DNA from 2 places in the Marinobacter sp. MMG032 genome. Region 2 is predicted to be linked to the other one. Evidence: riboswitches for the same ligand, from Rfam matches in the RefSeq annotation. Region 2 holds a riboswitch; the other holds the start of a gene.
What was found. Region 2 has a riboswitch for cobalamin ahead of ABNF92_RS11050 (ribonucleoside-diphosphate reductase subunit alpha). Riboswitches for the same ligand answer to the same signal wherever they lie in the genome.
Positions count from the first base shown of each region.

Region 1 (14,713 bases), 320 kb from region 2:
GCCGTTAAGCGTGCGGTTCAGCCACCGGATGCAGCAGTTTGATCGCCTGTTCCGGGAGCAGACCCTGCTGAAAGTTCTCATGGTCCGCTTGCTGCCCGTGGGCAGTAACCTGGTGACCAACCTTGTCGCCGGCTGCTCCGGGATCCGTTTCTCACCGTTTCTCTTTGGCAGCACACTGGGCTACCTGCCCCAGATGCTGGTGTTTGCCCTGGCCGGTGCCGGTATCGGCAATGCCAATGCCTATCAGCTTGCGGTGAGCATCGGCTTTTTCATTCTCGCCTCGCTCATTGCTGCTTTTCTCTATCACAACCAGAGGGCCAGGACGCTGGCCGATTCCGTTTCCGACTCTCTCTGAGACCGAACCATGCCTGCATCCTCCTCCGTTCGTCACCTGCCGGACACCCTGTTCAATCTGTCCCGCAATCAACTCCTGCTGTTACTGCTCGCCATTGCTGCAGTCGTGTTTTTTACCGGGATCGGACTGCGCTCCCCCTGGCCTGCCGACGAACCGCGGTTTGCGGAAGTGGCCCGTGAAATGGTCGCCTCCGGGCAGTGGCTTATCCCCATGCGGGGTGGTGAGTTCTACCCGGACAAACCACCGGTGTTCATGTGGAGTATTGCCTTCTTTTACTGGCTGACCGGCAACCTGAAGATTGCATTCCTTCTCCCCAATGCGCTTTGCAGCCTGCTGACACTGGGACTGGTCTTTGATCTGGGCACCCGCCTGTGGAACCAGCGGACCGGTGCCATTGCCGTCATGTTGCTGATGCTTGCGCCCCAGTTCGTGATCCAGGCCCAGAAAGCCCAGATCGACGCCATGGTCGCCTGCTGGATTGCGGTTGCCTGCTACGGCCTGATCCGACACTTTTTCACCGGGCCTGCCTGGGGCTGGTACTTCGTTGGCTGGGCGTTTATGGGGCTCGGAATCATCACCAAAGGGGTTGGCTTCCTGCCGGCGCTGATGCTCATTCCGATCTTGATCATGAAGCTTCGCGATCGCGCACTGTTCCGTGGCACGCTCACCTGGCGCTGCGCACTGGGCCCGCTGGCCATGCTGGCAGTGGTTGCCGCCTGGCTGATTCCCGTGGTGCTTTACGTTAACAATCTCGGCACCGAAGAGGCCCTGGCCTATCGGAACAATATCCTGTTCAAGCAGACCGGCGAACGCTATGCCGACTCATGGGGCCATATCCAGCCCTGGTACTATTACCTCACCAGCGTAATCCCCTCGCTGTGGTTTCCGCTTCCGCTGTTGCTGCTGGCCTTGATCCGGCCCCTGTCTGAAACCGCCCGGTACCGCCCGATTATTCCGGTGCTTCTGGGCTGGATTGCCCTGGTTATCGTGTTTTTCAGCCTCAGCCCCGGCAAGCGCGGTGTTTACCTGTTGCCCGCATTGCCCATGCTCGCGCTGATTCTCGCCCCGCTTCTCAGTGCCCAGAAGCCAGCACGCTGGTTTCCGCCCATCCTGACGGGTTTACAGTTCCTGCTCGGTGTTGCGTTGATGGCAGTTGGCATCCTGGCCTGGAACGACCACCCCAGGCTGGTTGAAAAAGTGGCCAACTACAGCACCGATCCGGCCAAACTTCATGAGGCAGGGACGTTCATCTTCGTTATCGGGCTGGCCTGGCTGATCAGTCTGTTCGGGTTCTGGCGCTCCCGTGCCCTCGGGCGTCTGTTCCTGGCCATGATGATCACCTGGCTGCTGCTGGGCACCTGGGGCTATCGAATTCTTGAGCCACTTCGAACCCCCCGCAACGTTCTGGCCGCCGCAGAACAGCATATCCCGGCCGGCGGTCAGCTCGGTATGATCGACTTCCGGGAACAGTTCCTGCTGTTTTCAAAGCGCGATTTCACCCATTTCAGTTTCTTCACCGGTCGGGAACAGGAGAACCGCAATGCCTGGTTGTGGATGAAGGAAACACCGGATAGCTACCTGCTCGTGGCCGATCAAATTGAGCTGCCCTGCTTCACGAAAGACGGTGCCATTCCCGTGGGCACGGCTCACCGTGACAACTACCTTTTGCTTTCCGATGAACAAATGAAACCCGGCTGCACGCCGCCGGACAGGATCAAACGCTTTACCACGCCCCGCCCAGGCAGATGGCTCGATTAAAGCGGCAAAGTGACGGACACCTTGAGGCCTTTGCCGTCTGGGCCGGCGTCAAAATGGATGTCGCCGCCCATACCCCGGATCAGCGTGCGGGCGATGGCCAGTCCCAGGCCTGCGCCACCCGTCTCGCGGCTGCGGGACTGTTCCAAACGGTAAAACGGTTCGAAAACCCGCTCCCGTTCCACTTCAGGAATACCCGGACCCTGATCAACAATCGTCACAACCGCTTCGGTGTCCGTTGTTGCCAGGGTTACGTCCGCCTGCTCGCCGTAATTAACCGCGTTCTCAATCAAATTGCGCAGGGCACGTTTGACGGCTTCGGGCTGTCCCTGGAGCACACATCTCGGACTGTCCTGGCAGTGAACCGCCAGCCCCATTTCCTGTAGGTCTCCACACAGGCTGTCCAGCAGGGTGGCCAGATCATAACGGCGGTGCTGTTCGGTGGTGCTGCCCCGGATGAAGTCGAGGGTGGCCTCGGCCAGATGCTGCATCTCCCGGAGGGCATCCAGAAGGCGATCCCTGTCCTCGCCTTCCGGCAGCATTTCCACCCGCAGCCGCATGGAGGTGATGGGTGTCCTGAGATCATGGGCCAGGGCCGCCAGCAGCCTTGCCCGGTCTTCTTGGGCGCGGCCAACCTGATCCTGCATCTGGTTGAAGGCGCGGGTTACCTCACGAACATCCTCTGGCCCCTTTTCAGAAATCCGGACTTTCTCCCCGCGTCCAAACGCGTGGGTTGCCCGGCTCAGCTCATTCATTGGCCTCAGAATTCGACGGACCGCCAGCAACAGGGTCAGCGTAAGCAGCACGGCGGTAATCCCGACGCTGGTGAGTGTGGCCTTTAGCCAGAGCCAGGAAGGCGCTGGTGGCCTCGCTTGGGCGTTGAACCACTGGCCAGAGGACATGGCCAGGGAAACCCCCAGGACCGGGGGGCATTCATGCCGTTCATCCCGATGGTCGTCATCATCACGATGTTCTTCATATTCATGGTGCTCATCATCCTCATCGTCATGCCGCTCACGTTTCCGGTGGTCATCGCGATCGGGCCGGCAGTCATCCTCGTCCGCCTCCATGGCCGTTCGAACCTGCTCAACGGGCAACCCCAGCTCCCCGGCCAGCCGGCGCGTCATGCCGGAGGCCTGGTCCTCGGTCAGATAGGGCTCAGAATCGATGGAAAGCCGCAGGGTCGGGCTGGAGAGTGCCCGCAGGATACGCTCCTGACGTTCCGGATCCGTGGTATCAGCCAGGGTGTAGCCATCAGAAACCCGTTGGAGGACGTGTTCCAGGCCCGCACTGCGCAGCGCACCCTGGCGTTCACCCGCCAGAATAACGATGGTGATAACCTGGGCCACCAGCAGCACCAGAATCAGCAACAGCGCCAGCTGCCCACCGGCGCGCCTTGGCCAGAGTCTCATTGCTCAGCCCCTTCGACCGGTGCGATCCACTGGTAGCCACCGCCCCAGATCGTCTTGATCAGCCTGGGGCTGCGGGCGTCCGGATCGATCTTTCGGCGCAGGCGGCTGACATGATTATCAATGCTTCGATCAAAGGCATCCGCCTCTCTGCCGAGGGTCAGATCCATCAGTTGATCACGGGACAACACGCGGCCGGCGTGTTCAAGGAAGGCGAGCAGAAGCTTGTACTCGGCGGTACTCAACGACACCTCGACACCTTCCGGATCGATGAGTTGATGGCGGTCGACGTCCAGCGTCCAGCCCTCGAACGTGAGGGACTGACCGGCCATGGGGCTACGTTGCGGTGGCAACGCCGTGGTGCGGCGCAGAACCGCTTTTATGCGGGCCAACAACTCCCGAGGGTTAAAGGGTTTGGTGAGGTAATCGTCTGCGCCCATTTCCAGGCCGACGATGCGATCGGTTTCCTCGCTCATGGCAGTGAGCAGTATCACCGGCAATTCGGTGTGCTCGCGAAGGTAACGGCAGAGGGTGAGGCCATCGTCGCCGGGCATCATGATGTCCAGCACAACCAGATCGACGGACTGCTGTCGCAACTGACGCTTCATGGCATCACCGCCATCCGCCAGCAGCACCCGCAGACCATGCTCCTGCAGATAGCGGCCGACCAGATCGCGAATGTCTCGATGGTCATCGACGACCAGAATGGTGGGAGAGTCGCTCACTCGTTACTCCGTTGGATTACCGTCTGCCCCGATTATAGGGGAGTCGAGTTTCCCAATGGGCGCGATCTTGTCAAAAACCGTCGCAAATCCCGGCCTTGCGACAAGTTGCGACAAACTCGATGGGTCACCGAGACAATTCTGCGACGTTTCCTTGGTGCAATAACTCCCGACCAACGATGACATTCCGTCATGGGTTTCACCAACCAAGGAGTTCGACCATGAAGAAAACTACCACCATTGCTGCTCTCTCCATTGCTGCACTGCTCAGCGCCACGCCACTACTTGCGTCTGCCGATGACGACTACGGGCGGGGTGACTGTGACGATCGTTACGAGAATCGCCACCACGGCAAAGCCATGGGTTCCGATCTCAAACAGTACAGCACCGAAGAAATGCGCATCATGGCCTATGGCCAGGCATTGAGACGCTTCGGCCCGGGCGTGGAAGTGTCCGTTGAGGAAACAACCGATGGCACCTACCGGGTTCAGCTGCGAGATGCCGAGCAGAATCTGATCCGGGAGCATGAGTTCAACCAGTACGGCGCCCCGGTTCGCGGCGGACACCGGAGCTGATCACCATCAGCAGGCGCGGGGCCCGGAGGGTGCCCCGCCATCATTTGATCAAGGAGAATCACGATGACATTGATGGACGCTGACGACCGCTATGGTGCCGTTTCCCGGGCTGTGCACTGGATCATGGCGGTTCTGCTGCTGGTCATGCTTGCCAGCGAAGTCTGGTTTGAGGCTTTGGAACATTCCCTCTCCGAGGCGTCGTTGATGGCCTGGCACCAGAGCCTGGGCCTGACCATCTTCGGGCTGGTGATCTTTCGCGGCCTGTGGCGCTGGCTTAACCGCTCACGTCTGTCACCACCGGCACACTGGGCAACCCTGGCCAAACTGGGACACCTGGCGCTTTACGCCCTGATGATTCTGATGCCGCTGTCAGGCCTGGCGACGTCCCTCGGTGAAGGCGATCCGGTTACCTTTTTCGGCTGGACAGTCTTTGGCTACGGTCCGGAAACGGAATGGCTGGAAGAGAGCGGCGAAGACGTGCACGAATTACTGGCCAACGTGTTGTGGGTAATGATTGGCCTACACGTGGCGGCTGCCCTGGCGCACCAGTACCTGCTGGGCGACCGAATCATGAAGCGCATGGCCTGACAGCCCGTAATACAAGAAAACCCTCCTGGCTCAAGCCACCGGCAGCGATTCGTCGCTGCCCCAGTCCGCCCAGGAACCATCGTATAGAGAGAGCTGGTCATACCCGGCCAGCTCCGCCGCCAGCAGAATGATGCAGGCGGTGATGCCGGAGCCGCAGGAAAACACCAGTTGATGCCCGTTTCCAGGCTGAAGATTCGGCGCAAGCTGGTTGAACGTTGTTTTCAGCTCACTGACCGGTTTGAACCGGTAACCATCCAGCACCTCGGTAAACGGCAGGTTGAGAGAGTTCGGTATATGGCCGCCGCGCACACCCGGACGCGGTTCCGGCGCCTGGGCCAGGAACCGCGCCCGGGATCTCGCATCAATTACCGAGACTTGCTCGTCGTCGAGGTGCTGATACACGAACGCGGAATCCCGAACCCGTTCACAGTCCAGACGGCCCGACAAGGAGCCGGAAAAAGCCGCTTCTTGAACCGGAGCCGACACCGTTTCACGCCCCTCCGCCAGCCACAGAGGCAGGCCACCATCCAGCACGAAAACATTGTCCAGGCCCATCGACCGCAGAATCCACCAGGCCCGGGGCGCCGAGTAGATTCCCTGGTTGTCATAGAGCACCACCATGCTTTCGGGCGTTATCCCCAGTCTGCGCACTTCCTGCGTGAACTGGTCTTCGGTTGGAAACGCATGGAGCTGGGACGATTCCTTATTGCAGAGCGTTCCTTCAAGGTCGATCTGTAAACTCCCCGGTATCCAAACCGGATGGTCGTAAACGATCGGCTCCTTGCCAATCACCGTAGCCATACTCGCGTCGATCAAAACCAAACGGTCGTTATCGAGGTTTTCCTGCAGCCAGTCGGTGGTTACAAGTGGGGACGTCATGGTGATGGCCTTGTTGGGAATGTAGTGACTATATAACCAGTAACTGAGGCGTGGATAAAGCCTCGCAATCTAGCCCGGCACAAACACCGGAAAGCCATCCAGTTCGGCAGATAGCAAACGCTGACCAAACAGGCTCTCAAGTGCAGAGGTTACCAGCATGTCGCGGGCCGGGCCCCAGCAGGCCTGCCCGTCGGGGTACAGGAGGAGGATCTGGTCGCACCATCGGGCGGCCAGGTTCAGGTCGTGCAGGCACATGAAGATTGCCTTGCCCTCCGCCGCTTGTTGGCGAAGCAGCTTCATAACGGCGGTCTGGTGTTGTAAATCCAGGTGATTGGTCGGCTCGTCGAGGAGCCAGATTTCCGGGCTTTGGGTCATCAGGGTGGCAATGGCGACCCGTTGGCGTTCGCCGCCGGAGAGGGTGTTCACCAGGCGATCCTTCAGGTGGATGACGTCCAGCGCTTCCAGTGCTTTTTCCGCAATCGCGAGATCCTCGCCACTCTCCATCTGCCAGGGGGATAACCAGGGGTGGCGGCCGATCAGGGCGGTCTCAAGGACCGTGGCCGGGAATCCATCCTGCCGGTCCTGGAATACCAGGCCCATCTGCTGCGAGACGGTCTTGCGGCGGATGTCGTGCAGCGGGGTGTCGTCGAGTAGCAGCTGCCCGCTTCTGGGCTCCCGCAATCCTGCCAGGGTATGCAACAAGGTGGTTTTACCCACACCGTTAGGGCCAAGAACGCCCCAGACCTGCCCGGGCTCTATGGCCAGATTCAGGGGGGCACCTGAGGCTCGCCCGGGAATATCGATCATCAGCGCTTCGGTGGCCAGGCGTGTCATCATCGGCTCCGATACAGCAGGTACAGGAAGGTTGGCACACCGATCAGTGCGGTGATCACGCCCACCGGCAATTGCTCCGGTGCAATCATTACCCGCGCCAGCGTGTCTGCCAGCACCAGCAGCGTGCCGCCGGCCAGTGCGCAGGCCGGCAGAATCAGCCGCTGGTCGTTCCCCAGCGCCAGCCGCAACATGTGGGGCACCACCAGGCCGACAAAGCCAACCGAACCGGCCATGGTGACGGCGGATGCGGTCAGCAGGCTGGCCATCAGGTAAATCGACCATTCCAGTGGCCGCACCGAAACGCCCAACGCCGCCGCCTGCAGGGAACCCCGGGCCAACACGTTCAGGGCCCGGCCCAGCGGAAACACCATCAGGCACACGAGCAAAAGAATAGTCAGTCCCGGCCAGGGCGTGGCTGCGTTGGAAAGATCGCCCATCAGCCAGTACAGCATGCCCGGTAATCGACTGGCCGGGGTCATCGAGAGGATCAGGGTAATGATGGCGCCCCAACCGGCGGCAACCACCACGCCGGTGAGCAACAGCCGCGAGGGCGTCCAGCTGCCACTGCCGTGGGCCAGACCAAACACCAGCAAGGTGGCCAGCATGGCACCGGCAAACGCGGAGCCGGACACCAGGAAACCGGCAGCGCCGGCCAGCATGGCCAGTAACGCACCCACGGCGGCACCGCCAGACAGCCCCAGCACATAAGGGTCGGCCAGGGGATTTCGCAACAAAACCTGCATCAAAGCCCCGGCTACGGCCAGCAAACCGCCTGTTGCAAAGGCACTCAGGGTGCGGGGCAGACGCAATTCAAGAATCAGCGTTTGCTGAAGTTCAGTGCCACTGCCGGTTATCACCCGCAGAGTGTCCCCAAAGCCGATGGCGGTGCTGCCGATACTGACGGAAAGCAGAGCCGCCAGAAAACCCGCCAGCAACAGAACAAAAAGCGGTTTGTACGGGCTAGAGATTGGCACGGGCCTGCTCCAGGGTCTGGCACAGGTGTCTGGCGCCGTCTGCCATACGTAGCGTGGGGCGCGCCAGCAGATCGGGTGGTTCCAGGAAGAGGTTGCCTGAGGCTACCGCGGCAAGGCCCGGGAACTCTCGCCAGGCCTCGAGCCATTGCCTGTCATCCGACGAGCCGGCCGTGATAATGGCTTCGGGGTTGGCTTCGAGCACCGCCTCCCGGCTGATCCGGGGCACCAGCCGTGGCAGCTCGCCAAACACATTCACGCCGCCGCACAGGGTTATGGCTTTGCTGATCAGTTCTTCCCGGTTCACGGTCATCAGGGGCTGGTCCCATATCTGATAGAACACCCTGACCGGTCTGGCATCGGCATACCGGGCTTTCAGTTCGGCCATCTCTGCGCGAAACGCTTCGGCCCGCTCGTTGCCGAGTTCGGGTGAGCCCGTCAGCAACGCCAGATCGGATACTGCCATCGCAATGTCGTCGAAGGTTCGCGGAGCAAGCCAGAGAACCGGAATACCAAGACCCGAAAGCCGTGCCAGCTGGCTGCGGGAATTGCCATCCACCCAGGCCACCACCAGGTCCGGTGCCATTGAAACGATCGCTTCCAGGTTCAGACGATTGCTGTCACCCACCTGCGGTAAGTTCTCCGCCTCTGGCGGGTAGTCGCTCCAGGCACTCGCCGCCACGACCTTTTCGCCGGCACCGGCGGAGAACAACAGCTCCGTGGCGCCCGGTGACAGAGAAACAATACGCTGCGCTGGCTCGGCCAGGCATACCTTCTGGTTCAGTGCATCGCGTGCGCAGGGTCCCTCGGCCAGCGCCAACGAGGGCGCAAGCAGAGACAGTACACACAGTGCAGCGAGCCAGAGGTGCCTCATAGAGGGCGGAAGCCTCTCAGATCAATGAATTTACTGCTGGAAATCATAGCGCACCGAGGCCATGAAGGTTCGGCCAGCAGCCAGGTAGTCGAACGGCGCGAAGGTCGCACTGTCATACCCGATGCTGGTGGCATAGCGACGATCCAGCACGTTATCAACCTTGAACGAGGCCGACCAGCCAGGCTGGAAATTCCAGGCCGCTCTCAGGTCTACCGTGCCATAGCCCGGGAGCAGACTGGTATTTGCCGCATCGTTGTAGCGGTCACTCTCAGCAATAAAGCTGGCGCCCACAGACCACTGGGAGAACAGGCGATCAATATCCAGACGCAGGTTCTTTTCTGCACGGCGCGGTAAACGGGCGCCGGTATCGCGGTTCTCGGTATCCGCGTAGGTTACTGCTGCCGCCAGATTCCAGTCAGCCGTCTCGATACCGGAAGAAACCTCAACGCCACGGATTCTGGCCGTCTCGACGTTTTCCATGGTGCCCTCAAAGGTCACCGGGTCAGACACGTAGGTAATCAGGTCTTTCACGTCGTTCTGATAAAGCGCAATGTCCCAGTACCACTGGTCATATCGCCCGGAGAAACCGGCTTCGACCATCTGCCCCTCTTCCGCATCGAGGTCAGGATTACCGGTGTAGAACGGCACCGTCAGGTAAAGGTCATTAAAGGTGGGTGCCCGGAACGATGTCGCATAGCTGAGGCGAAAGCGATGGGCGCGGTCCAGCTGGTGACCGAAGGCCACACCGCCAGTCTCCTCTTTGCCATAGGCCTCGTTGTCATCCAGACGCAGACTGAGCATCAGATCGGTGGCATCAAAGTTCAAACGGCCCTGACCGAAAACCGCGCTGTTGGTCCGGCTGTCCTCTGTGAAGTTACTGGTGCCATCGACTTCGTCAAGCATGACCTCCGTACCCAGAACCAGCTCATGAACACCGGCCGTCAGGGTGTTTTCCCAGCGCGCGGAGCGAGACAGGGTGTCGAACGTGCTCGGATTGGCTCCGAAGGTATCCTGTTCGTCACGGGCTTCCGAGAACTGGATCCGTGTGCGCCAGTAGTCACTGGCAACCGCTTCCAGATGCAGCCCCATGGCACGGATCAGGAAATCGGTATCACCGCCTTCAAACTCGGTATTACCTTCAGACTGGAACACCGTCAGCCCTGCGCCGCCGCCCTGGTCAAAACTGTGGCTCAGTTTGGCCAGGCCCCCAGCGTTCCGGAATCCTTTGTCCTCGCCGCCAGCACGCAGGTTCGTGCCATCGGTATCCGAATAAACGCCACCGGCCAGGAACGACGAACGGCCTTCCCGGCCAGCCAGTCCGGCCGTTACCTCACGGGTTTCATGGGAACCGCCTTTCAGCTCGCCCCAACCCTGGCGCCCGGCCTCGGGTTCCAGGGTGAACGCCTGGATGACGCCACCGACCGCATCGGCACCATAGAGGGAGCTCTTCGCGCCCCGCACCAGCTCAACCCGCTCCATCAATTCGGGAGGCAAAAACTGCCAGGGTGGGATACCCGCGGAGGCAGAGCGCAGGCGGATACCATCGAGAAGCAGCACGGTACCTGAGCTGCCCGCGCCGCGCAGGAAAACGCTGGTGGTCTTGCCGTAGCTGCCGTCCGATACCACGTTGATCCCCGGCTGGGCGCGCAGCAGGTCGCGGAATTCCGCGGGCTGTTGCCGATCAATATCCTCTTTTTCGATGACCGTCACTGAAGACAGGCTCTCGCCAACGGTCTTGGGGCCCAGTGTCGCGGTAACCACGATCGGATCCAGGGCATCGGATTCTGGAGAAGACTGGGCCGAAACGGCCAGAGGCAGGGCGGCCAGGGAAACGCCGGCCAACAAAACAGGGCATTGAATTCTGAACATAGAGCTTGCTCCGCACTCCGCGCGCACCCGCACGGGAATCTGGTTTTCGTTGCGGAACAGGGAGAAGGGGCAGGCGGTAGACTGGCAACAGAAAAGCGGAACCGGCATATCACCCACCCAGGTTGCCCACCGCAACATCGGGTGTTTTTCCAGGCCGGTCTCCGGGCTGGCAGGCGGAACCTGGGGTTCCCGGGCAATCACCTTCCCATGTCTTGGAGACACAGTGGCGCATAGATTGCCGTTGTCCTGCTTACCGTTGCGGGGGCAGCATCGGACTTGCACTGGCTGTGCCAGGCTCACCGATTTCCCGTTTCATCCGTCGCGCTTTGCGACGGACACCTGAAAAAAGTGTGGCAAGGCTAGCAACACCGGGGTAACCGGTCAATGAAATCCATCAAAGGTCGACATGGTCGCAGGCTTCTGCCACTGCTATATTCCTTGACTGACAATCACTTTTTCTTCGCCAGAACAGGGAGTTTTATGCAGGCCGAGCTGGTCGACATCCGCAATCACATGGCTCAATACCCGCCGTTCGACGAGATGACCGAGGAACTGCTCGACCGGGTGGTTGGCGACATAGAGGTTGTTTACTTCAAGGCCGGGAGCCAGATTCTGGAACTGGGTGATCCCAGCAGCTGGCTGTTCTACGTACGCAGTGGTGCAGTAGAGATCTATCGGCGCACCGGAGAACTCTACAACCGGATCAGCGAGGGTGAAGTCTTCGGCCAGTTTGGCCTGCTGATGAACCGGAAAGTTCGCTTTCCCGCCAAAGCCCTCGAAGACGTTCTGCTGTACAAGATTCCTTACGATACGTTCCAGTACCTCTGGGAAAACGACGACAACTTTGCCGATTTCGTTGAGATCGAGGACCGAAGCCGCCTGCGCTCCGCTGTATCCCGGCGGGAAAAATCCAACCAGCTCATGACCTCCAAGGTCACCCGGCTGATTTCCCGGGAGCCGGTGTCCGCCCCCCACACCGTCCGACTGCAGGAAGCAGCGCGGATTATGACCGAGCACGGCGTCTCGGCACTGCTGCTGATGGACGAGGAGGGCGACAAGCCCTTGCTCAAGGGCATCATCACCGACCGCGACCTGCGCACCCGGGCCCTCAGCGAGGCATTAGCCTCCGAAACGCCTATCAGCGAGATCATGTCGGAGGATCTGATCACCATCCGTTCGAACATATTCATCTTTGAGGCCATGCTCACCATGCTGCACAACAATGTGCACCACCTGCCGGTGATGGATGGTGATGAGGTTCGCGGCGTCATTGCGCTGTCTGACATCGTGAAGTACGAGAGCCAGAGCAGCCTTTACCTGGTCAGCAACATCTACCACCAGCAGGATGTGAAAGGCCTGAAGAAAATCAGCCTGGATGTGCGGGACAGCTTTGTTCGCATGGTGAATGAAGACGCCAACTCCCACATGATTGGCAGTGCCATGGCCGGGATCGGGCGCAGCTTTACCCAGCGCCTGCTGGCCCTGGGCGAGGAGAAACTGGGGCCGCCACCCGTGCCCTATTGTTTTATGGCGCTGGGGTCCATGGCGCGGGACGAACAGCTGGTTGTTACCGACCAGGATAACGCCATGATTCTGGACGACAGCTTCGTGCCGGAAGAGCACGATGAGTACTTCCTGGCACTGGCGAAATTTGTCAGCGATGGCCTTGCGGAGTGCGGCTACACCTACTGCACCGGCGACATCATGGCCACCAACCAGAAATGGCGGCAGCCACTGCGGGTCTGGAAGGACTACTTCACCGACTGGATTGATAACCCCAAGGCCGAAGCCTTGTTAAACAGCAACATCTTCTTTGATCTGGACGGTATCTACGGGGAAACCGACTTTGCCGAACAACTGAAAACTCTGGTGGCCGAAAAGGCCAGCAACAGCCAGCGGTTCCTGGCAATGCTGGCCCGCAATGCCCTGAACCGCACGCCCCCGATCGGCTTTTTCCGGACTTTCGTGCTGGAAGAAGATGGCAAGCACCAGAAGACCTTCAACCTGAAACGTCGGGGTACGGCGCCCCTGTCAGACCTGATCCGGGTTCACGCCCTGGCCTGCGGCTCCCGCGCACAGAACTCGTTCGAGCGTTTGAAAGCCATCGGCAACACCAAGCTGCTGCTGGAGGATGATCTGGGCAACCTTAGGGACGCCCTGGAGTTCATCTCCATCGTTCGCATCCGCCACCAGGCCCTGGCCATCGAGGCTGGCCGGCAGCCGGACAACAACGTTCGGCCCGAGGACCTTTCACCGTTTGAGCGCAGCCATCTGAAAGACGCCTTCCAGGTGGTCAGCGGTGCCCAGAAGTTCCTGAAATTCCGGTATCACGCCACGGTGGCTCGTAATGTCTAGTGAGGAGCAGGCCGGGAATTCTGTTACACGCCTGCCATGGCCCGAGCAGTTCGAAGCCCTGGCTGAGCAAAGCAAGTCACCGATTCTGAAAGCCTTTTACGAAAGCGGGTGTGTGTCGCCGGAGACGCCCATGTCCGACGTGCCTTTTGTCGCGCTCGATTTCGAGACGACCGGCCTGGACGCCAGTCAACATTCGATTGTCAGTATCGGCCTTGTACCGTTCACCCTCGATGGCATCCAGTTGGGAAAGGCCCGCCACTGGATCGTGCGGCCCAAGCTTCCGTTGCACCAGACCTCAATCACGATTCACGGCATTACCCACAGTGATATCGACCAGGCACCCGATATGAAAGATATCCTGAAGGACCTGTTTGCCTGCCTGAACGGTCGTATTCCCGTGGTCCACTATCGCAACATCGAGAGATCGTTCTTTGACGTCGCACTGCAATGGCGACTGGGGGAAGGCATCCGGTTTCCGTTGATCGATACCATGGCTATCGAGGCGCATCTGCACCCGGACCGTAATCCGTCACGCTGGCAACGATTGCTGGGGAAAAAGCCCGTGTCCATTCGACTGGCTGACAGCCGGCTGCGTTATGGGCTGCCCCATTATGCCGCCCATAACGCCCTGATTGATGCGGTTGCCACCGCCGAATTGCTGCAAGCACAGGTATTGCACCATTTCAGCCGGGAGACCCGTATCGGGGATCTCTGGCTATGATGCCGGTTTGACGTCGTCAATCCACTTGCCATAGCCGGCCTCTGCCATCTGCTCCAGCGGGATGAAGTCCATCGCCGCAGAGTTCATGCAGTAGCGCAACCCGGTCGGCGCGGGACCATCATTGAACACATGCCCAAGGTGGGAGTCCGCGTGAACGCTGCGGATTTCCGTGCGGGTCATGAAGAACGAATTGTCTTCACGTTCCACCACTGCATCAGGGGTGATCGGCCGGGTAAAGCTGGGCCAGCCGGTGCCGGATTTGTACTTGTCGCGGGATGAGAACAGGGGTTCGCCCGAGACAATATCCACGTAAAGCCCTGGCTTCTTGTTGTCCCAGTACTTGTTATTGAACGCAGGCTCGGTGCCGTCTTCCTGTGTAACCTCGTACTGCATATCGGTCAGGCGCTGTTTCAGCGCCTCCTGGCTCGGCTTTTCAAAGCTTTCCTGGTCAAAGCCACTGCCCATCTGGCCGGATTGTTTATTGCCGCTGTCACTGCCCACCAGGTTGTCACTGGAATCCACCGTGGCGTTCTCCTGGAAACGGGTGTAATCAAGCTCGTAGTCTTCACCATACACCTTCTCGATAAACTGGTAGCGGCCAGAGTTGAAGGTGTAGAAGTTGTAACGCACCGGGTTCTTGTCGTAGTAATCCTGGTGGTATTCCTCGGCCTCATAGAACTTCTCAAATGGCACGATTTCAATCACCACGGGCTTCTCGTAAACGCCGGAAGCCTTTAACTCTGCAACGGCTTCCTCGGCCAGGCGCTTCTGCTCGGCGTTGTGGTAGAAAATAGCGGGCCGGTACT
Region 1 is NZ_CP157802.1:2,074,277-2,088,989, forward strand. It holds gene ABNF92_RS09620 (VTT domain-containing protein) at 1-355, shown strand, start outside; gene ABNF92_RS09625 (glycosyltransferase family 39 protein) at 365-2,113, shown strand; gene ABNF92_RS09630 (HAMP domain-containing sensor histidine kinase) at 2,110-3,522, opposite strand; gene ABNF92_RS09635 (response regulator) at 3,519-4,244, opposite strand; gene ABNF92_RS09640 (hypothetical protein) at 4,463-4,816, shown strand; gene ABNF92_RS09645 (cytochrome b) at 4,880-5,404, shown strand; gene ABNF92_RS09650 (sulfurtransferase) at 5,435-6,283, opposite strand; gene ABNF92_RS09655 (ABC transporter ATP-binding protein) at 6,353-7,117, opposite strand; gene ABNF92_RS09660 (iron ABC transporter permease) at 7,117-8,091, opposite strand; gene ABNF92_RS09665 (cobalamin-binding protein) at 8,078-8,962, opposite strand; gene ABNF92_RS09670 (TonB-dependent receptor) at 8,993-10,831, opposite strand; cobalamin riboswitch at 10,966-11,189, opposite strand; gene ABNF92_RS09675 (putative nucleotidyltransferase substrate binding domain-containing protein) at 11,312-13,186, shown strand; gene ABNF92_RS09680 (3'-5' exonuclease) at 13,179-13,907, shown strand; gene msrB (peptide-methionine (R)-S-oxide reductase MsrB) at 13,902-14,713, opposite strand, start outside.
Region 1: another riboswitch for cobalamin. It lies ahead of ABNF92_RS09670 (TonB-dependent receptor); the one in region 2 lies ahead of ABNF92_RS11050 (ribonucleoside-diphosphate reductase subunit alpha).

Region 2 (14,713 bases):
ACCGGCATCCTGGCGGTGTCCGCAAAACATCTGAAGAACTGGCTGCCGACCCTCTCCAACAGTAATGCCCAGGGTGAATACTACCTGACTGACATCATTGCCATGGCAGTGGATCAGGGTCTGGGTATTTCGGTATCCCAGCCGGAGAATCCCTTTGAAGTGCAGGGGGTTAATAATCGCCTGCAACTGGCGGAACTGGAGCGCTGGTTCCAGCGTCAACAGGCTGACCGACTGATGACAGAAGGCGCCACGCTCGCCGATCCTGCCCGGTTGGATGTTCGTGGCGAGCTGACGATTGGCAATGATCTCTGGATCGATGTGAACGTGGTCTTCGAGGGTAAGGTCAACCTGGGCAGCAACGTGTCCATTGGCCCGGGCTGTGTCATCAAGGATACGACCATTGCCGATGGTGCCGAGATCAAGGCCAACAGTGTGATCGAAGGGGCAGTGATTGGCGCTCACGCGCAGATTGGGCCATTTGCCCGAATTCGTCCGGGCACCGAACTGGCCGCAAATACCAAGGTTGGCAACTTTGTGGAAACCAAGAAGGCGATCGTCGGTGAAGGCAGCAAGATCAACCACCTGAGCTACGTGGGCGATGCCTCACTGGGTCGTAATGTGAATGTGGGTGCAGGAACCATCACGTGTAATTATGATGGTGTTAACAAGTATCAGACGGTGCTCGGCGATGGGGTCTTTGTTGGTTCCAACACGGCCCTGGTAGCTCCGGTGACTGTTGCCGCGGAGGCGACCATTGGTGCGGGGTCGACCATTACCCGTGACGTAGCAGACCACGAGCTGGCCGTGGCGCGGGGCCGACAGCGGAATATCTCCGGTTGGGAAAAGCCGAAGAAACACTGATTTAAACGATCGACAGACAGGTAGAGCAGCATGTGTGGAATTGTAGGCGCGGTTTCGGAAAGGGACGTTCAGGGCATCCTTCTTGAGGGTCTGCGCCGTCTGGAATATCGCGGGTATGACTCCGCGGGCATGGCCGTGATCGGTGGTGACCACAGCGTCCAGCGTGCAAGGGAAGTCGGCAAGGTTGCCGCGCTCGGCGACGCCATGAAAGCCAACCCGCTTGCAGGTCATCTGGGCATTGCGCACACCCGCTGGGCCACCCACGGTGAGCCGTCCCAGATCAATGCCCACCCGCATATGTCCGGCGAGCGGCTTGCGATCGTCCATAACGGCATTATCGAGAACTATCAGGAGCTGCGCGAAGAGCTGCGGGCGGACGGTTTCGAGTTTTCCTCCCAGACTGATACTGAAGTCGTTGCCCACCTCATCGAGAAGAACTACCGGACCCTGGGGAATCTCCATGATTCGGTGCGGGCCGCCATTGCCCGTCTTCGTGGCGCCTATGCCCTGGCCGTTGTTCACGCCGATGAACCGGACCATCTTGTCGTGTGCCGTGAGGGCAGCCCCCTGGTGATCGGCGTGGGTATCGGTGAGAACTTCATCGCGTCGGACCAGCTCGCGCTGCTGCCGGTCACCGATCGCTTCATGTTCCTGGATGAAGGGGACATTGCCGACATCCGCAAGGATGCCATCACTGTTCTCGATCGCGAGGGTCAGTCGGTGGAGCGGGAAGTAACTCGTTTCGAACATGGCGCCGATTCAGCCGACAAGGGCGAATACCGTCATTTCATGCTCAAGGAAATTTATGAGCAGCCCAAAGTGATCAAGGCCACCATGGAAGGCAGGGTCACCAAAACCCGGGTGCTGGAACAGGCATTGGGTACCGAGGCAGCAAATCTCCTTGAGAACGTTCGTCACGTACAGATCATTGCCTGCGGCACCAGTTACCATGCCGGTATGGTGGCCCGTTACTGGATCGAGGAGTTGGCTGGTATTGCCTGCTCGGTGGAAGTGGCCTCTGAGTTTCGTTACCGCAAGCACGTGATCCAGCAGGACACCCTGTTCTTGTGTATCTCCCAGTCCGGCGAAACCGCCGATACCTTGGCGGCCCTGCGCCAGGCCAAGAAAGCAGGCTTCCGGGCGGCGCTGGCCATCTGCAACGTGCCGGGCAGCTCCCTGGTGCGGGAATCCGACCTGGTGATCATGACCCAGGCCGGACCGGAAATCGGCGTGGCCTCCACCAAGGCCTTTACCACCCAACTGACCGCACTGCTCCTTTTCACCCTGGCTCTTGCTCGTCACAACGGGCTGCCGGAAGAGCAGGAAGCAGAGATCGTTGAGGCCATCCATCTGCTGCCTGGCCAGGTCAGTGATGTCCTGGCCCTGGATGCCGAGATTGCCGAGATGTCCAAAGCCTTCATGGACAAGAACCACAGCCTGTTCCTGGGCCGCGGTTCCCAGTTCCCGGTTGCCCTGGAAGGTGCCCTCAAGCTCAAGGAAATCTCCTACATTCACGCCGAGGCCTATCCGGCCGGTGAACTGAAGCATGGTCCCCTGGCACTCGTTGACAGCGAAATGCCGGTGGTCACCGTCGCGCCCAACAATGATCTGGTTGAGAAGTTGAAGTCCAACTTGGAAGAAGTGCGGGCCCGCGGCGGCGAGCTGTTTGTCTTTGCTGATAAGAGGGCCAATGTGAAAGCCGAAGAGGGCCTTCATGTGATGCAGATTCCTTCCGTGCATCCGATTACGGCCCCGATTGTCTACACCGTGCCACTGCAGCTACTTTCCTATCATGTAGCCGTGCTTAAGGGCACCGATGTGGACCAGCCCCGCAATCTGGCCAAAAGCGTTACCGTTGAATGAAAAAAGCCCCGCATACGCGGGGCTTTTTAGTCATAGCCTCAGAAGCGATAGGAAACAGACGCCTCTACCGTTCGTTCCTCGCCAAACCAGCAGTTGGAACTGTCGAAACAGCTGTAATAGCGCTCATCGGTGAGGTTGTTAACTGACAGGCCCAGTTCGGTACCTCGCAACGTGTGGGAGACTCGGCCCAGGCTATAACGCAGGGCGATATCCACCAGTGTTGTATCTGGTACGTTCCCCTCATTGGTGGCGGCGTTGTATTCAGCTTCGCCGATGTACCGGGCACCAATGCCTGCAACCAGGCCATTCAAAGGTCCGTCATAAAAGCCATAATCGGCCCACACAGACAGAAGGTGCTCGGGTACCCAGACCGGCGTTCGACCTTTCAGTCCGGTATTGTCCTTGGTGACCTCAACATCCTGCAGCGTGTAGCTGGCGGTCACCAACAGGCTGTCGATGGGCTGTGCCCGGGCTTCAAGTTCGATGCCCTGGGAACGTACTTCCCCGGCCTGGATCTGATCATAAGGGCCACCGTTGGGGTCGCGAGTCGGCACGTTGTCCTTGGTGATCTGGTAAAACGCAAGGTTGGCTGATGTTTGCTGATCCTGGGACTGGTATTTCACACCTAGCTCCCACTGGTCGCCTGTCGACGGATCAAACTCATTGCCATTGCGGTCACTGCCGGTTTGTGGCTCAAAGCTTTCGGCATAATTGATGTAAGGTGAGAGGCCGTTGGCACCCCGATACATCACGCCCGCGCGAGTGGAAACGTTGTCCTGGTCAAGCTTCCTGTCGACCGTGCCACCGTATTGTCTGCCTTTTTCCTCACCGGTGAAATCATCCCAGCGGACGCCGCCAATGATTACGAACCGGTTCAGTTCGATCTGGTCCTGGAAATAGATGCCAAGCTGCTTCTTGCGAATATTGAAGTCAGAAGACAGTGCGGTGTTCTCTATATTTATGTTGTCTTGAGTGATCTGGTAGTAGTCCGGATCAAACAGATCGATGGCGGGGGCTGCGGTATCCTCGTAGATTACGTCTGAGTCGAGACTGAAGTAATCCAGGCCCACCAGTATATTGTGCCGGGCCGATCCGGTCTGAAAGCGTCCCGAAAACTGGTTGTCCACGGTGAAGCCGGTGGTTGTCTCATCTGTAAGATAGGCCTGTCGGGAGAGAGTCCTGCCATCCGCGGCCAGACCCGTTCCGTAGGTGTTGGTCTGAAACGCTTCCGCGTCGGTGTACCGGAAGTTTTGCAGGAAATTCCAGTTGTCGTTGATGTTGTGGTTGACCTTGTAGCCGGCCAGCAACACCTCTTTTTCAAACTCATTCCAGTTGGCGTCGCCGGAGAAGGCATCCTGCGGCAGTTCGCCATTGGGGTTGGGCAGGAACAGACCGGAAGCGGACAGGGTGGTATAAATCCCCATGGCCGGATCTTTCTGATAGTAGAGGTTGAAGTTGATGAGTGTGTCCTCGCTCACCTGCCAATCCACCGACGGCGCGATCATGTGGCGCTCCTCCTCGGAGGTTTCGGCCTGACCATCCCGGGTACGGGTCAGACCCACCAGGCTGTAGGACAGGCTGGAATCGCCCAGTTGACCCCGGCTCTCAACGGAGGCTTCCGCCAGATTGCGGGAACCACCCGCCACCTCAATCTTGTTAAAGCTCTCGGTGGAGGGCTGTTTGCCGATCAGATTCACCATCCCGCCCGGCGGCATGGACCCGTATAGCGTCGATGTAGGGCCCCGGAAGACCTCAACTTGCTCCACAGCCTTCAGATCAATCTGGGGCTGTAGATTCCAGTCGTTGTAGAGCAGTTGCAGGCCGTCATAATAATTCTGGTAGTTGATAAAACCGCGGATGCTGAACAGATCCAGTCGGCCCACAGCCCCGCCTCGCAACTCGGTGTTCACACCCGGCGCATAACGAAGCGCTGACGCAACCGAGTCCGCATCGCGCATTTCCAGGGCCTGTTGGTCCAGAACGGAGATGCTTTGCGGGGTTTCGCCCGGTTCCAGTGCCGTCTTGGTGGCGGTGTTTCGGTAGGTCTCGCCGTACACCGTCATGGTGTCCAGTTCCAGGGGGTCATTGGAGTCTGCGGCAGCCATCTGGCTGACAGCCAGGCCAATGGCAACAGCCAGTGCGGAGGGTTTGATAACGTGTGAATGCATAATGGGTCCTGTTAAACCTCGAATGATTAATTGCGAATCATTCCCATTATATTTATCTGGTTGAACAGGACTTAACCGATTGGTGCATGCCGGTAATTAATGGTGTCTCAAGCACGACTGGAATCCAGTATTCCATGCTCACTTCCGGCGCCCGGGCGTCGAATTCCGGAGGGTAGACCTCCAGATCAAATCCATAGACCGCCTTGCAGCCGGCATGTGGAAGCCAGGCATTGAAAAACCATTTCAGGATTTCAGCGAGTGAGCGGATGGGGCCCTGAAAGGAGACCACCGCGTAATTCTGGGCAGGCACCTGAAGCACTTCGAGACCTTGAGGAGCGTGGGCTTCACCGGTTTCAACACCAGCCAGATAGTGGAATTCGGGACCCGCTCCCCCGGAGAGATCAAGAACGCCAAACCTGGGTCGCTCCTCTGGCAGCAGCCCGGCGGCTGATAACGAACCCCAGAGCGCAGGGACCTTGACGTTGAAATCAGGATTGGACGAGAACAGTCCCCGTATCTTCTCGGAGCGACCGGCCACGGTGAACGCCGGCCTTGAATCAAGCCGGATGGCAGGAACTCGGGCCCGGAGGGAGGCATCCGGCAGAAGGGCCGGATTGAGACATAAGGGCGTACTCAGCAGGCACGGCAGTCCTCGGCGCCGGTATTGGGCCGGTGGACACCCGAAATGCTGTTTGAAACTGCGGCTGAAGCTGATGTCGGAGCCAAAACCGCAGGCCAGACCAATATCGATGATGCGCTGATCGGTAAACAGCAGCATTTCCGCCGCCAGGCTCAGCCGCAGTTCCCTCACATACTGCCCGACGCATTGACCGGTCTCGAAGGCGAACACACGGTTGAATTGCCAGCGGGACCATCCCCCGATCCTGGCAAGGCTGGTAACGGCCAGCGGCTTGTCCAGGTTCAGGTGGATGTAATCCAGAACCTTCCCGATTCTGCCCAGCTGGGTCTGCCGGCTTGACGGGGTCATCGGGTACTCCTGTTACCGGGCAGGGGATTTACCAGCGATAGCTCAGGGTGCCGACCACACTGCGCTCTTCGCCGTAGTAACAGTAGAACTCACAGCTGGCGACGTACTCGCGATCAGCAACGTTGTTCACGTTCAGCTGTGCCACCCAGTTATCCATGAACTGGTACTGTGCCATCAGGTCCACCACCGTGTAAGAAGGCACCTCGGTTCCCGTGAAGCTGTCGTCGGTACTGCCAACGTACCGGGCGCCACCACCGAGCTTCAGACCCGGCGCAAAATCCTGGAAGGCGTAGTCCAGCCAAACCGACGCAGAATGACGGGGGATCAGATTCGCAGCAGCCGCGGGCTGGTTGTCGGAGGTGTTGTCCGTTGTCGCGTCGTTGTAGGTGTAGGCAGCTGTCAACTCGAGCTGTTCGGTCAGATAGGCGACACTCTCAAGTTCAAAGCCCTGGGTTTCCCTGACGCCTCCCTGAACCTGAAAGCCGGAGGGACTGGTGACCAGTGAGTTTTCTTCCTCAATGTTATAGATGGCCGCCGTCACATAGCCGTCCAGACTGTTCGGAGCGTATTTGACGCCGAATTCCAACTGTTCACCAACCCGCGGTTCGTAAAGGTTGCCGTTGTTATCCACGCCGGCAATCGGTTGGAACGACTCGGTCCACGAAAGGTATGGCGAGAAGCCATTGTCCGCGAGGTACATAACCCCACCGGAGAGAGATATCTGATCGTCATCGGCTCTCTGCCGGGAATCCGCGGTCAGGTTGCGATCAACCACTTCAGCCTGGTCGTACCGCGCGCCCGCGAGAAAAATCCAGCGGTCGTCCAGTCGGAGCTGATTCTGGAGATAAAGGCCGGTTTGCTCCTTGGTGATGTTTCGGAGGGTCAGGTCTGCAGGCGATACCGGCGTGAAATTACCGTAGGTCGGGTCGAAGATGTCGATCGTGGAAAAGGCGAAATTATCCAGCTCCAGACCGTTGGTTTCGAGGTCCTGATAGTCCACACCAATCAACAGGGTGTTTTCAGTGCGGTCAGTAAACCAAGTTCCCACCAGCCGGTTATCCACCGTCCAGCTGGACAGATCCCCATCGCGATAGACGATGCCGCGGGTCCCTTCTCTCGGGCCACTCTGGAACGACATGTAGATACTGCGCAGTAGCAGGTCAAGCTCGCTGTAACGGGTATCCTGTTGAAACTCCCAGGTGTTGTTGAAGCGATGTGAAAGGCTGTAACCGACAGAGGACTGGGTACGTTCGTTGGTGTCGTATCCGGGTTCGCCGTAAAAGGTGGAAGGTTCAACCTTGCCAAAGGGCGTGTCCTGGATCGTGCCGTAAGCCAGCTTGAAGCCATTGTAGGGTACGGCATCATCCTTCTGAAGACTCGCCAGGAACGTCAGGGAGGTATCCTCGGACACATCCCAGCGCAGGCTGGGCGCCAGGTAATAGCGCTCGTTTTCGGTGTAGTCAATATCACCATCGGTGGAACGGTACAGGCCAACCAGGCGATAGCTGACCGAATCGCTGTCTCCAATCGGGCCTGAGGTGTCCAGACCCAATTGGCGGTGCTCGTTGGTGCCAGCCTGAATCTGCAGTTCTCCCTGCGCCTGATCGGTCGGGCGTTTACTGATGGCGTTGATTACGCCGCCAGGGGGTGCCTCACCGTAAAGAATGGACGCGGGTCCCTTGAGAAGTTCCACGCGTTCAAGGCCATAGGTTTCCGGCAGCCACTGATAGAAACCCTCGCGATAGATGCGCAAGCCGTCCTGATAGGTGGCCTGGTCGAAACCCCGGATTTTGAACCAGTCAGTGTCGTTGTCCGCGCCGTAGTGGCCGGAAACCACGCCGGCGCGATAGCGGAATGTTTCATCAAGGGATTGTACGTTGCGCTCACGAAGCTCTTCTTCATCAACCACGGAAGCTGGGCGGGGCGTTTCTACCAGAGGTGTTTCAACTTTCAGTGCGGTGGCTGAGACCACGAGTGCATCCAGGCTGGTTTCGGCCTCGTCCTGCGCCAGAAGTGGCGTTGACGCCGTCGCAATACCAATACTCAGGGTCAGACGGATTGCGAGGGCCAAAGGCTTGGGTAAAACGACGGCGGGCATAATGGGAACACCTTCATAGCGGACAGTGGTTAAGTGGTGAAAGTCATCAAATCCGCCGAATGTTATTCTTAAATAAATCGTAATGCAAACCAATATCATTTAGATGCAGTAGGTTTGAGCAGAAATGACACGGTAAATTTTTAATGAAATCACCGCATGACCGCGGAAATCGGTTAAAATGCCGTCGCATTAGGGGTTTAATTTAAGTAATGTTACGAAAATAGTCGTGTTGGCGAGACCTTTGAGCTTTTCTTTTTGTTATTAAGACCAAAAGTGGTCTCAGATTTGTACCTTTGGACCATACCCCGGTACGCAAATATCAAGGAAGATTCGAGCCTGCTGCCACACAATACCAATAACCGTTTTCTCAGAAGATTTCCGTAATGCCCACTACCGTTATTTCCGGCTTTACCCACAACTTCCTTGGCAAGGCGCCCGTCTGGTACAAGCAGGTCATCCTGTTGTTTCTTGTCGCCAACCCGATTGTCATGTGGACCCTGGGGCCGGGAACGGCCGGCTGGCTTCTGATTGCGGAGTTTATTTTTACCCTGGCTATGGCCCTGAAGTGCTACCCGCTGCTGCCGGGTGGTCTGCTGGCGGTGGAGGCCTTGCTGATCGGGTTGACCACGCCGGACGCGGTCTATCTGGAAGTGCTCACCAATTTCCCTGTTATCCTGCTGCTGATGTTCATGGTGGCGGGCATCTATTTCATGAAGGAGCTGCTGCTGGTGACTTTCACCCAGATTCTGGTGGGTGTGCGCTCCAAGTCGGCTCTGTCATTATTGTTCTGCTGCGCGGCGGCGATTCTTTCGGCTTTCCTGGACGCCCTGACGGTGACGGCGGTAATCATCAGCGTCGCAGTAGGTTTCTACTCGGTTTACCACAAGGTGGCTTCCGGTAAGGGCTATCAGCACAAGGACCACAACGCTGGCAGTGATGACGAAGTGATCGAACTGCACCGGGAAGATCTGGAAAACTTCAGGGCCTTTTTGCGCAGCCTGTTGATGCACGGTGCAATCGGTACAGCCCTGGGTGGCGTGGCCACCATGGTGGGCGAGCCGCAGAACCTGCTGATTGCCAAGGTAGTGGGCTGGGATTTTGCCGGTTTCTTCCTGCACATGGCGCCGGTGAGTCTACCGGTGCTGGCGGCCGGGTTGTTTACCTGCTGGGCTCTGGAGAAGCTGCGTTGGTTTGGCTACGGCGGGCGCTTGCCCAAACCCGTGCGCCGCGTGCTGGAGGAGTTTGCCGAGAACGAGCGGGCCAAGCGTACCAAGGCTGATCAGGCCGCACTCTGGGTACAGGCGTTTGCCGCGGCAGTTCTGGTGGTGGGCCTGGCATTCCACCTGGCCGAGGTCGGCTTGATTGGCCTTCTGGTGATAATCCTGATTACCTCATTTACCGGTGTCACCGACGAGCATCAGATTGGCAAGGCTTTCCAGGAATCCCTGCCGTTTACCTCTCTGCTGGTAGTGTTCTTCGCGGTGGTTGCGGTGATCCACGAACAGCACCTGTTCAAGCCGATCATTGATTACGTTCTGTCGCTTCCCGAAGCCCGGCAGCCGGGCATGTTCTTTATTGCCAATGGCGTACTGTCGATGATCAGCGATAACGTGTTCGTTGCCACCGTGTATATCAGTGAGGTGAAGCAGGCCCTGGATGCAGGTGCGATCAGCTATGATCACTTCCAGAAGCTGGCGGTTGCCATAAACACCGGCACCAATCTTCCCAGTGTGGCGACCCCGAATGGCCAGGCGGCTTTCCTGTTCCTGCTGACGTCTGCCATTGCGCCGCTGGTTCGTCTGTCCTACGGCAAGATGGTGATCATGGCGTTTCCCTATATGCTGGTCATGGGCGGTGTGGGCCTGTACATGGTTATTAACCATATTTGACATTCTGTTCAGATTTTTGCGGGCGGTGTCAGTGCAGATTTGCGCGGGTCTGTTAATCTTTGCTTAAACAGATCACAACAACACGGATTCCATGCCAAGAAACTTCCCAGCCCGCCTTTCCCTGATGTCTGAAGCCATGCGCTTTGTCAGTATCCGAATTTGTGCATTGCTGGCAGGATTATTTTTAGCATCGGGCGCGCTCGCTGAAGCGGGAACAGCCAGCAAACTGCTCAAAATCGCCTATGTCGACTTTCCTCCGATGACCTATCAGAAAGCCGATGGCAGTCCGGCGGGCACGTTCATTGAGATTACCCGAAAAGTGGCGATCGAAGCGGGCTATGAACCGGAATTCCTCTACCTTCCCATCAGTCGTGTTTACCTGTATTTGCGCAACGGCCGGATTGATGTTTGGCCTGGATCAGCCAACGTCCCGGCTCTAAAGGGTGAAGTTCTCGAAACCTGGGTGAGTCCCTTCGCTTCCCAATTGAGCGCCTGGTATTTGGAGGGAACAGAACCACTGTCCCATTTTGATCAATTGCGGGGGAAGACAGTAATCACGATTGCTGGATACACCTATGGCGGGCTTTTGTATTGGCTGGAGGGCGAGAGTTCAATTGACGTCACTCAGGCACCCAATTATCGAGCGGCTTTGGACATGCTCAAGCTTGGCCGCGGACAATACTTGTTCGGACACCGGGATCCTGTTCTGGAAACTCTGATAATGCCCGAAGACGAGAAGATTCGTGAATCAGAGATTCGTTTAAGAAATCTAACCTGGCTGTTTTCGCTTGCTAATCCCAAAGCAGCGATTTTGCGGGAAGAGTTTGACGATGCCTACCTGCGTCTGGCTGAACAGGGTGAAGTGCCCCCGATACGCAAGTTCGGGGAGAGCTTTGTGATACCGGGCTTTCCGGAACAATACCGATAGCCATCTTTTGGTGTTCACGATTCGGGATCAAGAAAGATATCCCCATACCAGGCCGTTGCTTTTTCCCCGGTGTTGTCCGAATCCGACATAATGGCAATACCCACCACCGGTGGCGGCTCCTCACCAAACGCTTCCCGATAGTCGGCCATGATGTCTCGTTCCACGGTGACCCATTCACCGACCTTTTCTGATCCTGAATTCACCGAGATCATCATGGTTTTTTCGGTGTAAGGGTTGGGCACGATCTCGCCCTTGGGCAGGGTGTTGGCCCAGATATAGTTCAGGGCATTGCCTGGTAGCGACTCGCCGAACAACACTTCAACCGTCTTCCGTTTGGCGCGTTCAAAGAAGCCCGCTTGTTCGGGTTGGAACTCGAATGCCACGTAGATTCTGGCAGGATAGTCGTCCCCGGACTTTTCCCGGGCATTGCCCTTCTCGAACACATTCGAGACCTTCCAGCGCCATTGCAGAATCAGTGAACCGGCGGGCTCCAGTCGTACCCGGGCAATGAGGCCAGACGCCCCGCCGTCTGTGGTGGCCCTGACAACCTGCTGACCATCTTCGGTGGTCAGTTCATACCGACTAAGCTGATCGATCTTGGGAAATTCCAGGGGTTCCCAGCCGTCATTCAGGGACTGCATTTCGGAGAAACGCGTCAATGTTGCTTCCTGCGAACTGACGGGGGCAGGGAGCATCAAGGAAGCGAGGAGCAGGCTCCAGATTCTTCGGTATCCGATTATCTCCACAGTGCCTCTCCTCTGTCCGGGTATTTCCGTTGCAGACAAATGTTTTACCGGAAAGTGCCTTGTTCTGTAAGAGATACCCCTATATAGTGATTTAATCCTTGGTCAGATACCAGATGTAGTGATCAATGCGTAACCAACTCGGTCAACGTGTGATCATCTCCGCCATTCTGGTATCGGGAATCCGGTGAGACTCCGGAACTGACGCGCAGCGGTATTGGGGAACAAGCACGGCATTACGACACTGGTTGATACCGGGAAGTCGCCGAGCGAGGCCGAATCCAACGATTCACGCCCCTGAGTCCGAAGACCTGCCAGGGATACGGAGCTTCACAGCTCCTGACTGCACCTTCGCGACCCAGGGTGAGCAGACCGGTTATGCCCAGCCATTACTATGGCGAGGTGTGCCCCTGCGTACGCGATGGTGAAAGGAATTCAACGCGTATTCAGGAGAACACACATGTCTGCCTCAGCCCTGGCCGAACCCCGGCCAACCTCGCACACCGATACCGAATCCCTCCAGGTCATCAAGCGCAACGGCACCCTTGTCGGTTTCGACCCGTCGAAGATCAGCATTGCCGTGACCAAAGCCTTCCTCGCCGTCGAGGGTGACAAAGCCGCCGGCTCCGCCCGGATCAACGATGCCGTACATCGGGTGACTGACCAGGTGATCCAGGCCATCGGTCGCCGCCTGAAAGCCGGTGGCAAGGTGCATATCGAAGACATCCAGGATCAGGTGGAACTGGCCCTGATGCGGGCGGAGGAGCAGAAGGTGGCCCGCGCCTACGTGCTTTACCGGGAAGAGCATGCCCGGGAGCGTGCCCGCCACGCCCCGGTTGAGGCACACCCCCATCTGACGGTGAAAAAGACCAGCGGTGAAATCGCGCCCCTGGATCTGGGCCTGATGAAACTGCAGGTGGAACAGGCCGCCACAGGGCTTGAGGGCATCGACGGTGATTCCCTGGTGGACGATGCCCTGACCAACCTGTACGACGGCATCGCTGAAGAAGACGTTCTGTCGGCGCTGATCATGACCGCCCGCAGCCGGATTGAGCGGGAGCCGGACTACAGTGCCGTCACCGCGCGCCTGCTGCTCGAGCAACTTCGTCTGGAGAATGCCGCTGCCCTTGGCCTGCCCATCAGTTTGCCCTTGGTTGAGATTTATCCGCAGGCCCTGAGTGCCTTTATCGAGGCAGGTATTCGTTATGAACTGCTGGACGAAGCCCTGGCCGCTTTCGACCTGGAGCGCTTGGGAGCCGCCCTGAAACCGGAGCGTGACCTGCAGTTCGGCTTCCTGGGCCTGCAAACCCTGTACGACCGCTACTTCCTGCACTGGAACAAGGCCCGCCTCGAATTGCCACAGGTTTTCTTCATGCGCGTGGCCATGGGCCTGGCCCTGCGGGAAGACGACCCGAACGCCCGCGCCATCGAGTTCTACAACCTGTTGTCGTCGTTCGACTACATGGCGTCCACGCCCACGCTGTTTAACAGCGGCACCCGCCATTCCCAGCTGTCGTCCTGTTATCTGACCACGGTGGGCGACGACCTTGAAGACATCTATGGCGCCATCCGCGACAACGCCATGCTGTCGAAATGGGCTGGCGGCCTGGGCAACGACTGGACACCGGTTCGGGCGCTGGGCTCTCACATCAAGGGCACCAACGGCCAGAGCCAGGGTGTGGTGCCTTTCCTGAAAGTAGTCAACGACACCGCCGTGGCGGTCAACCAGGGCGGCAAGCGTAAAGGTGCGGTGTGTGCCTACCTGGAAAGCTGGCACCTGGACATCGAGGAATTCCTGGAACTGCGCAAGAACACCGGCGACGAACGCCGCCGCACCCACGACATGAACACCGCCAACTGGGTGCCCGATCTGCTGATCGAGCGCATGCGCGAAGACCGTGACTGGACCCTGTTCTCCCCCAGCGATGCGCCGGATCTGCACGACCTGTACGGCAACGCCTTCCGGGAACGCTACGAGCATTACGAGGCGCTGGCGGAGCAGGGCAAAATCAAGCTGTTCAAGAAAATCCCGGCCAAGCAGCTGTGGCGCAAGATGCTCACCGTGCTGTTCGAAACCGGCCACCCCTGGATCACCTTCAAGGACCCGTGCAACCTGCGTTCTCCCCAGCAGCACCGGGGCGTGGTGCACAGCTCCAACCTGTGCACCGAAATCACCCTGAACACCAGTGCCGAAGAGATCGCCGTATGCAACCTCGGTTCCGTGAACCTGGCGGCTCATATCGCCAACGGCGAGCTGGATGTGCAGCGCCTGGAACAGACGGTGAACACCGCCGTGCGAATGCTCGATAACGTTATCGACATCAACTATTACGCCGTGCCCCAGGCCCGCAACTCCAACCTCAGGCATCGCCCGGTCGGCCTTGGCCTGATGGGCTTCCAGGACGCGCTCTATGAGCTTGGCCTGCCGTACTCCAGCCCTGAAGCGGTTGAGTTTGCCGACGTTGCCATGGAGCAACTCAGCTACTTCGCCATCCGCGCCTCGGCTTCGCTGGCGGGTGAGCGAGGCGCCTATGAAAGCTACGAAGGTTCACTCTGGCAGCAGGGCATCCTGCCGATCGACTCCATCAACCTGCTGAAGGAAAACCGCAGGGAAGGGGATTTGGCCATAAACACCAACGCCCGGCTGGACTGGTCGCCGGTGCGTGAACTGATCGCGAAAAACGGCATGCGCAACAGCAACGTCATGGCCATCGCCCCGACGGCGACGATTTCCAACATCGTGGGTGTGTCCCAGTCCATCGAACCGGCGTACCAGAACCTGTTTGTGAAATCGAACCTCTCCGGCGAGTTCACGGTGGTGAATCCCTCCCTGGTGCGGGATCTCAAGGCTGAAGGCCTGTGGGACAACGTGATGGTGAACGACCTCAAATACTTCGATGGCAGCGTTCAGCAGATCGACCGCATCCCGGCGGAACTCAAGGCCCGTTACGCCACCGCCTTCGAGATCGACGCAAGATGGCTGGTGGAAGCCGCCGCACGGCGCCAGAAATGGCTAGACCAGGCCCAGAGCCTGAACCTCTACATGGCCGAGCCCAGCGGCAAGAAGCTGGACGCCCTCTACCAGCTGGCCTGGGAACGTGGGCTGAAAACCACCTATTACCTGCGCTCACTGGGCGCTACTGGCGCTGAGAAAACCGCCCCGGTTGCCGCGCCC
Region 2 is NZ_CP157802.1:2,391,399-2,406,111, forward strand. It holds gene glmU (bifunctional UDP-N-acetylglucosamine diphosphorylase/glucosamine-1-phosphate N-acetyltransferase GlmU) at 1-861, shown strand, start outside; gene glmS (glutamine--fructose-6-phosphate transaminase (isomerizing)) at 892-2,724, shown strand; gene ABNF92_RS11020 (TonB-dependent siderophore receptor) at 2,763-4,892, opposite strand; gene ABNF92_RS11025 (AraC family transcriptional regulator) at 4,945-5,880, opposite strand; gene ABNF92_RS11030 (TonB-dependent siderophore receptor) at 5,909-7,978, opposite strand; gene nhaB (sodium/proton antiporter NhaB) at 8,362-9,867, shown strand; gene ABNF92_RS11040 (transporter substrate-binding domain-containing protein) at 9,959-10,795, shown strand; gene ABNF92_RS11045 (DUF3047 domain-containing protein) at 10,810-11,490, opposite strand; cobalamin riboswitch at 11,664-11,872, shown strand; gene ABNF92_RS11050 (ribonucleoside-diphosphate reductase subunit alpha) at 11,999-14,713, shown strand, end outside.